2 regions of the Desulfovibrio desulfopostgatei genome follow, and region 2 is predicted to be linked to the other one. Evidence: predicted binding sites of a transcription regulator. Region 2 holds the regulator's gene; the other holds the start of a gene.

Region 1 (6,372 bases), 470 kb from region 2:
CACCAGCGAGGAAGTGCTGCGCCTGCTCAAAATCGGTGAGCCGCTGTTCCCCGATGTGCGCAGCTACCGCATTTTGCGCGCCTTTGCGGGCACACGCCCCCTCTACACGCCGGGCAACGCCGCCGGGCGCAAGGCCAGCCGCAACTTCCATGTTATGGATCACGCCGAGCAGGGCCTTGATGGCATGGTTTCCATTTTCGGCGGCAAGCTGACCACCTACCGCCTCATGGGCGAACGCACCGCAGACAAGGTTTGCGCCAAGCTCGGCGTCACCGCCCCCTGTCGCACGGCTGAAGAAGCCATTGTGCCGGATCCGGACGAAGCCACGCTTTCCCGCGCCGCCAAGTACTTTCCTGTGCAGGGCATCCAGCTTATGGCCGACCGCATGGGCGATGACCTGACCCCTGTGATCGAACGCGCGGAAAAGGCCGATTCCAACCCCCTGCTCTGCGAATGCGAGATGGTCAGCATGGCGGAAATTGAATGCGTGGCGCGCGACGCCTCCACCCATTCGCTGACGGATATCCGCCTGCGCACACGTCTGGGCATGGGTACCTGCCAGGGAACGTTCTGCTCCTTGCGGGCAGTGGCCGCACTTTCCGAACACGACATTCCCCTTGAATTTTCAGCTACCGACAACGTGCGTCGCTTCCTTCAGGAGCGCTGGGGCGGTCTGCGCCCGGCCCTGTGGGGCATGCAGGCGCGTGAAATGGAACTTGGCCGCGCCGTATACGCGGGAACACTCAATCTTGATGGAGCCGCCCATGAGCAGGATTGTTGACGTACTGGTGGTCGGCTCCGGCATGGCGGGCCTTGTGGCTGCCCTTGCCGCAGCGGATCAGGGCCGCAGCGTACGGCTGCTCACCACGGGCATGGGTTCGCTGGCTATCAGCGGCGGCTCGGTGGATTTTCTTGGTTACGCAGACGGCAGATTTGCCGCCGACCCGTGGCAGGGTCTGGCCATGTTGCCTGAAGACCATCCCTACAGCCTGCTTGGGGCAGAAAGCGTCCGCTCGGCCTTTCAGTTCTTTGCAAATGTGATGGAAGGCCAGCACTGGCCCATGCGCCCCGCCCTCTCGCAGGACGGCACCCCGCGCAACACCCAGTTGCCCACGATCATGGGAACGCTCAAGCCCACCTATCTGCTGCCAGCCAGCCTGCACACAGAGGCGCTCGCCAGCGCCAAAAAAGTGCTGGTGCTCAGCGTGCAGGGCCTGCGCGACTGCCGTCCCTCCCTGGTGGTCAGCCAGTTGCGGCGCTACAAAAGCTGGGCCGACAAGGAATTTACCCAGGGGCTTTTGCCCTCGCCCTTTGGCGACACCCACCGCGCCATATCTGCGCTTGATCTGGCCCGCATGGCGGACAAGCCGCACAGCCGCCGCTGGCTGCTGGATGCGCTTGCCCCGCATGCCGGAAAGTACGACCTTATCCTTATTCCCCCGCTCTGCGGCAGCAAGGCCAATCCGGAAGTCTGGCAGGCGGTCAATGCCGCAGCTGGCTGCCCGGTGGTGGAAATGCTGTCCATCCCTCCGGGGGTTGGCGGCCTGCGCCTGCGCGACGCCCTGTTGCAGGCCCTGAACAAGCACAACTTTGAACTGGTGGAAAACACCACGGTTCTGCGCGCCGAAACAACTGGCAAAACCTGCACCGCCCTGGTGGCCGAGGCCTCCGGGCAGGAACGCCATCACGCCGCCCGCGCCTATGTAACCGCCACCGGCGGCATCCTTGGCGGCGGCATGACGCTTGAACCCGGCCAGTGCTGGGATTCCGTGTTCGGCATTGACATCACCGTGCCGCAGGATGTTTCGCAGTGGTCAGAGCCGAAGATTTTCGGCAATCATCTGTTCTCGCGCATGGGTGTGCGCGTTGACCGCACCATGCGGCCTGTGGACGATGCCGCCGTAGTGCGCTGGCAAAACGTCTTTTTCGCCGGGCGCAGCCTTGGCGGATATGATTACGCAACAGAAAAAAGCGGTCACGGCGTTGCCATCGCCACGGGCTGGCAGGCGGGCCTCATGGCCGCCGCAGCCGCCGCTGCCGGGGAAAACCAATGAGCGTGCGCATCAATCCAGACAAATGCATAGCCTGCACCACCTGCGTGGTGCACTGCCCCGTGGCGGATGCGACCCCCAAGTTTCTGGGGCCGCGCATGATAGGCCCTGCCTATGAGCGCTTTCGCCTGCTTGGGCTGACGGAAGACCCCTCGCTGCACTACTGCGCCAACTGCAAAAACTGCGATATCTCGTGCCCGCACGGCGTGCCGGTTTCCAGCCTCAACATGATGGCAAGGGCCGACCAGTTCAAAAAACACTCCCCCGGTCTGCGCGACTGGGTGCTCGGTCACGGCGAGCTTATGGCCAAGTGGCTGCGGCTCATTCCGGCGGCGCTCAAGAACTTCGGCATGCTCAATCCCGTTACCCGCATGGTGCTGGATGCGCTGGGTATCGACAAACGCGCGCCCCTGCCCGCCTTTGCGCCCCAGACATTCCGCCAGCTCATGCGCCATGTGCACCAGCCCGACCACAAGCGCAGTGTGGTTTTCTACCCCGGCTGCTACGTGGACGTGTATGACCCGCGCACCGGCCTTGATATGGTGTGGGCCATGAACCGCGCGGGCTACAAGGTCATTGTGCCCGAGGAACTTGTGTGCTGCGGCCTGCCAATGGTTGCCAACGGCTTTTGGCAGCATGCCCGCTCCAATGCGGAACATAACCTGAAAGCTCTGGGCCAGTGGCGCGATGCAGGGCTACCCGTGGTGACGGGCTGCCCCAGTTGCGCCCTCATGTTCCGGGTGGATCTGCCGGAATACTTCCCCGATGTGGCGGAAAAATACGGCGCATGCAGTCTTGCGGACGCGCAGGAATTTCTGCTGGATGCTGTGGACAGCGGTGACCTCTCGCTGAAGGCCGACGGCAAGCAAACCCTGCCCGACCTCAAGCTGATCTACCACGCGCCCTGCCATCTGCGGGCACAGGGCAACGGCCTGCCGGGGCTGGAACTGCTGCGCCGCCTTGACGGCGTGACCGTGGAAAATGCTGATGCAGGCTGCTGCGGCATTTCCGGCAGCTATGGCTTTAAAAAGGAAAAATACGACATTGCCCAGACTGTAGGCTCGGAACTGTTCGCCAAGGTACGCGAAAGCGGCGCGCAGGCGGCGGTTTCCGAGTGCGGCACCTGCCGCGTGCAGATAACGCACGGTTCCGGCAAATTCAGCCTGCACCCTGTCACCATTCTGCGGCAGCGGCTCGAAGCCCGCTAGGCTTCTGGTTCACGCAACAATTTCTGCTTAACTCATGTGGCAGGCGGTTAGCCGCCTGCCACATGCATGTCGGCTTTGCCAACACTACCGAAAATCAAGAGCAGGCAGCGGCTTTGCCGCACCGTCAGACGAATATTCCCGTGCATTGCACCCGTTGTCCAGACGGTTTGCCGCCAGCCCAAAGGATACGCCATGACAGCCAAAAACAGCACCAGGGAATTCTGGAACAGCAGGGCTGAGTCCTTTCCCCGCTATGAAGCCGGGGCTGACACCTACGAGGGGCGCATGCTCCAGCTGGCGCGCGACAACGGCGTGGATTTTCGCGGCAAAACGGTTCTGGATGTGGGCTGCGGCAGCGGCATGTACACCATCCGCCTTGCGCAGGAGGCCGCATCGGTCACTGCCGTAGATATATCAGACGAAATGCTCCGCATCCTCATGCAGGATGCCGCCGCGCAGGGCCTTGCCAACATCCGGCCCGTGCTTTCCGACTGGGAGCACTTTGCCCTTGAGGAACGCTTTCAGATTGTTTTTGCTTCCATGACCCCGGCCCTGAGCGATGACGCCGCCCGCGAAAAGCTGCAGCACTACGCGCTGGAGCAGGTGGTCTTTATGGGTTTTAACGAGCGCAAAACTTCGGATGTCATGGCCGGGCTGTACACGCATTACGACATTACGCCGCCCCAGTTTGCCGATGCCCCAGATATGGGCGCATGGCTTGAGAGTCAGTGCGTTCAGTATACAGCGCTGCCCGTTGACGGTCAGTGGATTGTGCCGCACACCCGCGACCAGTTGCTTGGAGCCTGCGCCGCCAACCTGCGCGCCCGTGGCGCTGAGCCGGATATGGCCCACCTGGCTGCCCATATTGAAAATTTTCGCAACCAGAACGGGGAATATGTGGAACGCACGGAATATTCCCTTGAAATGCTGATCTGGCATACATCCTAATCACGGATCTAAGCCCCACAGATACTTTAAAAACTTCTGGCTGCGCGTAGCTCACCTTCCCCATCCCCGAACCCCATACTACATTTCTGCCGCGTATGCCGCTCATAAGCCGTGCGCATGGTCTTGCCCGCTGTATTTCTTGCGCGAGTTGGTTTGTTCACGCTTTGCAACTTTTACGCTTTCATTCCTATTTTGATACAATTTTGAATCAAAATCTTCCTGCCTCGGCTATGCATATATTTGCGGCCATGCAGGCCTGACCACGCTCGATGAATGAGCCCTTCTGTCTCCCCTACTGGCAAAACCGTCCGAACAGATACGTTCTTGCCTGAACCGCTCCCTTCCTCCCTTCACACTCCTCTCAATTCACCGCTCTTTTGCAATTCAATCCCTGCTTCCGCCCCATTTGCCTGATGGGCCGGGCTTTCTGCGCTCATGAGCAGCCATCGCTGCCCTACCTGTTTTCCTCTGCCGCTTCCATCATCGTGTGTCCCAAATGCAGCCCATTCTGCCCCTGCACATTCACGCATGGCAATTTCCCTGCAACCTGTTCCCAATTTCAAACAAATTTGTATTGGCGATTTACGGCCAAAATTTTCCTTCAAATAAAAATCTATTATTAAAGCAAGTTACAGACAGGGCGGTTTTTTCTGCACGATAGGCCACCTTAACAATTTTGTATTGATTGTGCATGCAGATTATAAAATTATGTAATAATATTATATAGTTAATCTAACGGCACGGTTTCTGCACAAAGAGGGACAAGCGCAACGAGCGCGGGAACATCAAACCCAGAGGGAATCTCATGCGTCAGGTAGCTATTTACGGCAAGGGCGGTATCGGCAAGTCCACCACCACACAGAACCTTAACGCCGGCCTTGGCGAAATGGGCAAGAACATCATGATCGTGGGTTGCGACCCCAAGGCCGACTCCACGCGCCTTATCCTGGGCGGCCTTGCCCAGCAGAGCGTGCTCGATACCCTGCGCGAAGAGGGTGAAGACATCGAGCTGGATCTGGTGCTCAAAAACGGCTTCAAGGGCATCCGCTGCGTGGAATCCGGCGGCCCCGAACCGGGCGTTGGCTGTGCCGGGCGCGGTATCATCACCTCCATCGGTCTGCTGGAACGCCTTGGCGCTTACACCGAAGACCTCGACTACGTGTTCTATGACGTTTTGGGCGACGTTGTGTGCGGCGGTTTCGCCATGCCCATCCGTGAAGGCAAGGCCCAGGAAATCTACATCGTGGCTTCGGGCGAAATGATGGCCCTCTACGCCGCCAACAACATCTGCAAGGGTGTCAAAAAGTACGCCAACACCGGCGGCGTGCGCCTTGGCGGCATCATCTGCAACAGCCGCAAGGTTGATGGCGAAGCCGAGCTTGTCTCTGCCGTTGCCAAAGAAATCGGCACCCAGATGATCCACTTTGTGCCGCGCGACAACATGGTGCAGCGCGCCGAAATCAACAAGCAGACCGTTATCGAATTTGACCCCACCTGCGGACAGGCCGACGAATACCGCACCTTGGCGCAGAAGATCGACGGTAACGACATGTTTATTATCCCCAAGCCCCTTTCCCAGGAACGGCTCGAAGAGCTGCTCATGGAACACGGCTTGATGGACGCCTAAACCAACAGCACGAAACGGAGAACAACAATGCAGATGATTCGCACGATTATTCGGCCTGAAAAGACCACCGAGGTTCTCTCCGAGCTGCTGTCAGCGGGCTTTCCCGCCGTTACCAAGCTTGATGTGGTGGGCCGTGGCAAGCAGAAAGGCATCATGGTGGGCGATATCCAGTACGACGAAATTCCCAAGCAGATGCTCATGCTTGTGGTCAGCGATGAAGACAAGGACGATGCTATCCGCGTTATCCTGCGCGTGGCAAAAACGGGCGACGGTCACTTTGGCGATGGCAGAATCTTTGTTTCAAGCGTCAGCGAGGCCTGGACCATCAGCAGCGGCAAGTCCGGCCTGTAGGAGGCTCCCATGCAGGAAATAGTTGCAATGGTTCGGGCCAACATGGTGGCGGCTACCAAGAATGCCCTGTCCAAGGCCGGATGCCCCTCATTCTCATGCACCAAGTGCCTGGGACGCGGCAAAAAAGGCATGGATCCCGCCACCCTGCGCATGGTTATGGAAAGCGGCGAGCTGCCGCGCACTCCGG
Region 2 (6,372 bases):
TCAAACCGGGCGGAATCATTGTTGCCCAGCGAAACCTGGCGCTCAAAGCGCTGGCCGCCAAGGGCAGGCAGCACGCCCAGCTTGACCAGCAACTGAAAACCGTTGCAGATGCCCAAAATCAGCTTGCCCTCATCCAAAAACTCGCGCAAGCTCTGCAACAGGGCCGCGCCCGCGTCGTCCTTGAGGTAACGCCAGCGCATGGCCGCAGCCTGGGCCGCGCCGAGATCGTCGCCATCCAGAAACCCGCCGGGGAAAATCAAAAAGTGATAGTCGGCAAGGCGAACCTTGGCCGCCACCAGATCGGAAAAATGCACCACATCGGCCTTGTCGGCACCGGCCAGACGGGCCGTGTGGGCTGTTTCCATGTGCGAATTTGTACCGTAGCCGGTGATGACCAGTGTGTTGACCGTACCCATGCGGGGGAAGCCTCCTTGGCTTTGCAACGCAGATAATTCCGGCCAAGCCCTAAGGCGTGGGCCGGACGTGCTTTTGCCTTGGAAACCTTGGCAGACCCGCGCCGGGCACAACAGATGACCGGCGCGCGGGCCGCTTGTGGTGGGCACGCACGCTGAAAAGGGAATAACACATTACTTAGCTTGTTTTACTTAGTCAATGCTAGCCAAAAAATTCAATTTGGGTTAAGACTGTTTGGTTGAACTATTCAACATACCCAAGTACAGGTGGAAGTGCATGAAAACTAAATACATTTTTGTGACGGGCGGCGTTCTGTCGTCGTTAGGCAAGGGCCTCGCGGCTGCGTCTTTGGGCGCGCTGCTGCAAACGCGCGGGCTTACGGTAACCATCCAGAAGCTTGATCCTTACATCAATGTTGACCCCGGCACCATGAACCCGTTCCAGCACGGCGAGGTATTTGTTACCGATGACGGCGCGGAAACGGATCTGGATCTCGGGCACTACGAACGTTACCTTAACGTGCCCATGTCGCGGAAGAACAACACCACTTCCGGCGCCATTTACAACCACGTCATCGCCAAGGAACGTCACGGCGATTACCTGGGCGCCACTGTGCAGGTGATCCCGCACATTACTGATGAAATCAAGAGCGTGGTGCTTTCCCTTTCTGAAGGCGAGGACGCGCCCGATGTCGCCATTATCGAAATCGGCGGCACCGTGGGCGACATTGAAGGCCTGCCCTTTCTTGAGGCCATCCGTCAGTTGCGTTCCGACCTTGGACGCGACAACTGCCTGAACATTCACCTTACCCTGGTTCCCTACCTGCGCAGCGCTGGCGAGCACAAGACCAAGCCCACCCAGCACAGCGTCAAGGAACTGCTCTCCATCGGCATTCAGCCCGATATCATTCTGTGCCGCTGCGAGCAGAGCATCCCCGAAGAACTGCGCCGCAAGATCGCCCTGTTCTGCAATGTGGATCAGGACGCCGTGTTCTCTTCGGTTGATGTGAACAATATTTATGAAGTGCCGCTCAAGTTCTATGAGGAAGGCTTTGACCAGAAGGTGGCCATCATGCTGCGCCTGCCCGCGCGCAATGCCCACCTTGAAGCCTGGGAAAAGCTCGTGAGCGACTGCGCCAACCCCAAGGGCAAGGTCACCATTGCCATTGTGGGCAAGTACGTTGACCTCAAGGAAGCTTACAAGAGCCTGCACGAAGCCCTCATTCACGGCGGCGTTGCCAACCGCGTTGAAGTGGAACTGCGCTACGTCAATTCCGAGAATGTGGACGAAAGCAATTGCGCGGAATCCTTCAAGGGCTGTCACGGCATTCTTGTGCCCGGCGGCTTTGGCTACCGCGGCGTGGAAGGCAAGATTGCCGCCATCCGCTATGCGCGTGAAAACAACATTCCCTTCTTCGGCATCTGCCTTGGCATGCAGTGCGCGGTTATCGAATTTGCCCGCCACGTGGCAAACCTTGATGACGCCAACTCTGAAGAATTCAACCCGCTTTCTGACCACAAGGTTATCTACCTTATGACCGAGTGGTTCGACTTCCGCACCAAGAACGTTGAAAAACGCGACGCGGGCAGCGACAAGGGCGGCACCATGCGCCTTGGCTCCTACCCCTGCAAGGTGCAGCCCGATACCAAGGCCTTTGTGGCCTACAAAAAGGGCATGGTTGATGAACGTCACCGCCACCGCTACGAATTCAACAATGCCTTCAAGGAAATGCTTGGCGAAAAGGGCATGGTTTTCAGCGGCACCGCCCCTGACGATTCGCTTGTGGAAATCATTGAACTGAAGAACCACCCTTGGTTCCTTGGCTGTCAGTTCCACCCCGAATTCAAATCCCGGCCCATGAACGCGCATCCGCTGTTCCGTGAATTTATCGGAGCGGCTAAAAAGTTCGCCAAGGTGTAATTTCGCGGCGTTAACGCAGCGAGGCTTGTTGGTTTCCACCAAGCTTGGGTATCGCAAAATCGCGCAAAAAGGGGAGGGCATTGCCTTCCTTTTTTTGTGCGCAGATTATTTCCAACGGCGCAAATGCTGCGCCAAATCTGGATTTTTGGCGCTGACAGCCCTTGCCGCTGGCTGGGGATGCCGTGAACCTGATCTTGCAACTGTTAGCTATTGCATAATTTTTGCAGATGTGGCACAGTACTTGTAAACAGATAATTCTATAGTCCTATGGCTAGTTAAGGCAAAAGAGTACACATGGCACTGGAACTACGGCAGCAACTCAAGCTGTCACAGCAACTGGTAATGACCCCGCAATTGCAGCAGGCAATCAAGCTGCTGCAGCTCTCACGCGTGGAACTTCTGGAAACTGTGCAGCAGGAACTGCTTGAAAACCCCTTTCTCGAAGAATCTTCACTTACTGACGATTCCTCCCTGGAGCAGCACGAGGAAAGCCGCGAAGCGCCCAAGGAGGAAGTGTACGACAGGGAACTGGCCAAGGATGCCGACTGGGAAGATTACCTCGGCGAGTTTGCCAGCACCCCCCGCCTTTCGCAGTCGCGCGAATATGAACTTGCCGAAGAAATTTCGCCTCTTGAAGCCCGCTATGCGGCCAAGCCCACCCTTGAGGGGCATCTGTTCTGGCAGTTGCGCCTTTCTTCGCTGACAGAAGAGCAGAAGGCCATTGGCGAGGTCATTATCGGCAATCTCTCCTCAGCCGGGTATCTGCAAGCCAGCATTGAAGAAGTGGCCGAAATGGCCGAGGTTGCGCCCGAGGCCGTGCTGCCCGTGCTTGAAAGGGTGCAGCTTTTTGACCCCATCGGCGTTGCCGCGCGTGACGCGCGCGAATGCCTGATGGTGCAGATCAAGAACCTCAATTACGCTCGCGACCCCATCCTCGTGGAGCTGGTAGAATCGCACCTCGAAGACCTCGAGGCCAAGCGCTACAAGCCCCTGCTGCGCAAGTTCAAGCTCGATATGGAAGAGCTCAAGGAGTATCTGGATATCATCCAGAGCCTTGACCCATTGCCCGGCGCAAGTTTTGGCGGCGGCGAGCCAACCTACGTAAGCCCCGATGTATTTGTGTACAAGATGGGCGACGAATTTGTGATTTTGCTCAACGATGACGGCCTGCCCCAGTTGCAGCTTTCGGCCATGAGCCAGATGAACATTGGCGGCTCGGAGAAGGAAAAGGACTACTGCGCAGAAAAGATCCGCTCCGCCTCATGGCTTATCAAGAGTCTGTATCAGCGCCAGCGCACGCTTTACAAGGTTATGGAAAGCATTGTGCGCCATCAGCAGCCGTTTTTTGAAGACGGCGTGACCAAGCTCGCGCCGCTCATTCTCAAGGATATTGCTGACGACATCAGCATGCACGAATCAACGGTGAGCCGCATTACCACCAACAAGTATGTGGCAACGCCCCACGGCATCTTTGAATTGAAGTTTTTCTTTAACAGCGGCCTTGAACTCGATGACGGAAGTCAGGTAGGCTCAGAAAGCGTCAAGGCTCTGATCAAGAAATTCATCTCTGAGGAAGATACCCGATCCCCCCTCAGCGATGAGCGTATCGGCGAAATGCTCAAGGAACGCCTCAAGGTCAATATTGCGCGGCGTACGGTGGCAAAATACCGCACGGCACTTGATATTCCATCTTCGTCAAGGCGCAAGGAGCATTTCTGATTCCCCGTCGAGTGGCTCAATACTTAGGAGGAACTTATGAACATCTCATTTGCATTCAAGAATTTTGAAGCCTCCGAACATCTGAAGAAGTATGCCCGTCGCCGCATGGAAAAGCTGGGACGGTTTTTTGGCAAGGCCTCTGGCCTTGAAGTTGCCGTTGTGCTGACAGTCGACAAGTTCCGTCATCGCTGCGAAGTGACCGTTACGGGCGAAGGCCTGCACATCAATGCCACGGAACAGACCTCGGATATGTACGCCGCCATTGACCTTGTGACAGACAAGGTCGAATCGCAGATCAAGCGCCAGGTGGCCCGCGTAAAGGCCCAGCGGCGGCACGCCCGCAATACGGATGTGGACGTGTTTACCTACAACCTCGATGCCGAAGCCGACGTGCAGCAGCCCGTTGACGGCACCGACCGCCTCGCCACCAAGCCCCTGCATCTGGATGAAGCGCTCATGCAGCTTGATTCCATCGGCAGCGAGTTTCTGGTGTTCTTTAACGCAGAAAACAACCGCATCAATGTGGTATACCGCACCAAGGTGAGCGGCTATGCCCTCATTGACCCCGTGTTGTAATCATTCATAATGAGGGGGCGGGCTGGCAACGGCCCGCCCCCGTTTCAGGCGCACCCCCCCTGCCGGTTGCCGCGCAATGGCCTTACACGGGCTTGAGCGCGGCGCGGATTTGGCAACGTCCGTCAGAAGCCTGTGGCGCACAACCCCGGCTGCAAACGGCGATCTGACCCCGAAGAGGCGAATGTCATGAAGGATTCCGCGCAGATACCCCCCACAGATTCCACCCTTGACGCAAAGCCTGATGCTGACGCGCCCGTTCCCGGCGTGGATGTGCAGGTGTGCATTGTCACGGGCCTTTCCGGCGCTGGCAAAAGCACGGCGCTCAAGGTTTTTGAAGACATGGGCCACTTTGTGGTCGACGGGCTGCCCGTGAGCCTTGTCATGGAAATGGTGGACATGATGTCGCGCCCCTCCATGAGCCATTTCAAGGGCATCGCTCTGGGTATGGACCTGCGCCAGAGCAATTTTGTGGAAGACATCAACGACTGCCTGAGCATGCTTGCGGGCAAAAACATCCGCCCCATGCTGCTTTTTCTTGAGGCCAACAATCAGGAACTCATTCGCCGCTACGCTTCGACACGCCGCCCGCATCCGCTGGAACGCGAGGGCATGGGCCTTGAGGCGGCGCTGCTGGCAGAGCGCAGCAGCCTGCGCCCTCTGCGCGAAATGGCTGATCTGGTCATCGACACCTCGCGTTTTTCCATCCATGACCTGCGGCGCGCCATCCAGAAGCGCTGGAGCGGCAACAAGGGCAAGCTGCGGGCCATCAGGGTCAACGTGATTTCTTTTGGCTTCAAATACGGTGTACCGCGCGAGGCTGATCTGGTTTTTGACCTGCGTTTTCTGGCAAATCCCTATTTTGTGGACGAGCTGCGCCCCATGAGCGGCAAGGACAAACCCGTTGCCGACTATGTGTTCAATTCGCCCCACGCCCGCGAATACCGCGACAAGCTGGTTGATCTGCTGTTTTTCATGCTGCCGCTCATGGAGGCCGAAGGCCGCTACCGCATAACCGTGGCCGTGGGCTGTACCGGCGGCCGCCACCGCTCGGTGGCAATGGCCGAAGAAATTTTACAGGCGCTGCGGCAGGCTGATTATCCGGCTTTTCTGGAGCATCGGCACCTTGAACTTGGCTAAAAAAGCTGGCACGTTCTGTTGCGTGAGGTTGTCATGACGGACGAAAACAAGAAGACTCAGGTTGGAATCATTCTGGTTTCGCATGCCGACTATGGTTCGGCCATGCTGCGCACCGCCGAATTCATACTCGGGCAGCAGAGCGACTGCAGCTCCATCAGTGTTGACGTGGCGCACGAGGTTTCCGAAACCGTTCGCCGCCTTACAGACGCAACCCAGCGGCTCGACAAGGGCGCGGGCGTCATTATTCTTACCGATATGTTTGGCGGCACGCCCACCAATCTTGCGCTTTCGCTGCTGGCAACCCATAAGGTTGAGGTTGTTACCGGCGTTAACTTGCCCATGCTGCTCAAGGTGTTTACCTCGCGTGACAAGGAGCTTGAAGAAGTGGCCCGCATAGCTGGCGAGGCAGGTGCAAAAGGCATTGTGGTTGCGGGCAGCATGCTGCGCAACAAACGTGACAAAGCCGATAGCTAGTATGTGGTTTCGCGTGGACAATCGCCTGGTTCACGGCCAGGTAATCGAGGCCTGGTTACCCTACACAGGGGCGCGACATCTGGTGGTAGCCAACGACGAACTTGCGGACGACATAATGCGGCAGCAGATAAT

The links. Region 2 encodes sigma-54, which starts transcription at its own class of promoters, with help from an activator protein. Its sites were predicted from a motif close to CTGGCACGGNNNNTGCTT; they were not measured.
Region 1: a site for sigma-54 is predicted at 4,943-4,960, ahead of nifH (nitrogenase iron protein). Genes of this name have one in related genera too.

What each region holds. Positions count from the first base shown of each region.
Region 1 covers NZ_JBRBQS010000002.1:1,929,061-1,935,432, forward strand. Annotated here, with positions in the region: gene glpA (anaerobic glycerol-3-phosphate dehydrogenase subunit GlpA) at 1-781, shown strand, start outside; gene glpB (anaerobic glycerol-3-phosphate dehydrogenase subunit GlpB) at 765-2,054, shown strand; gene ACUZ9Q_RS08505 (anaerobic glycerol-3-phosphate dehydrogenase subunit C) at 2,051-3,259, shown strand; gene ACUZ9Q_RS08510 (class I SAM-dependent methyltransferase) at 3,452-4,207, shown strand; gene nifH (nitrogenase iron protein) at 5,013-5,834, shown strand; gene ACUZ9Q_RS08520 (P-II family nitrogen regulator) at 5,862-6,185, shown strand; gene ACUZ9Q_RS08525 (P-II family nitrogen regulator) at 6,195-6,372, shown strand, end outside.
Region 2 covers NZ_JBRBQS010000002.1:1,459,166-1,465,537, forward strand. Annotated here, with positions in the region: gene ACUZ9Q_RS06500 (phosphoribosylformylglycinamidine synthase subunit PurQ) at 1-416, opposite strand, end outside; gene ACUZ9Q_RS06505 (CTP synthase) at 691-2,334, shown strand; gene rpoN (RNA polymerase factor sigma-54) at 2,629-4,053, shown strand; gene hpf (ribosome hibernation-promoting factor, HPF/YfiA family) at 4,090-4,629, shown strand; gene rapZ (RNase adapter RapZ) at 4,816-5,766, shown strand; gene ACUZ9Q_RS06525 (PTS sugar transporter subunit IIA) at 5,800-6,240, shown strand; gene ACUZ9Q_RS06530 (PTS sugar transporter subunit IIB) at 6,242-6,372, shown strand, end outside.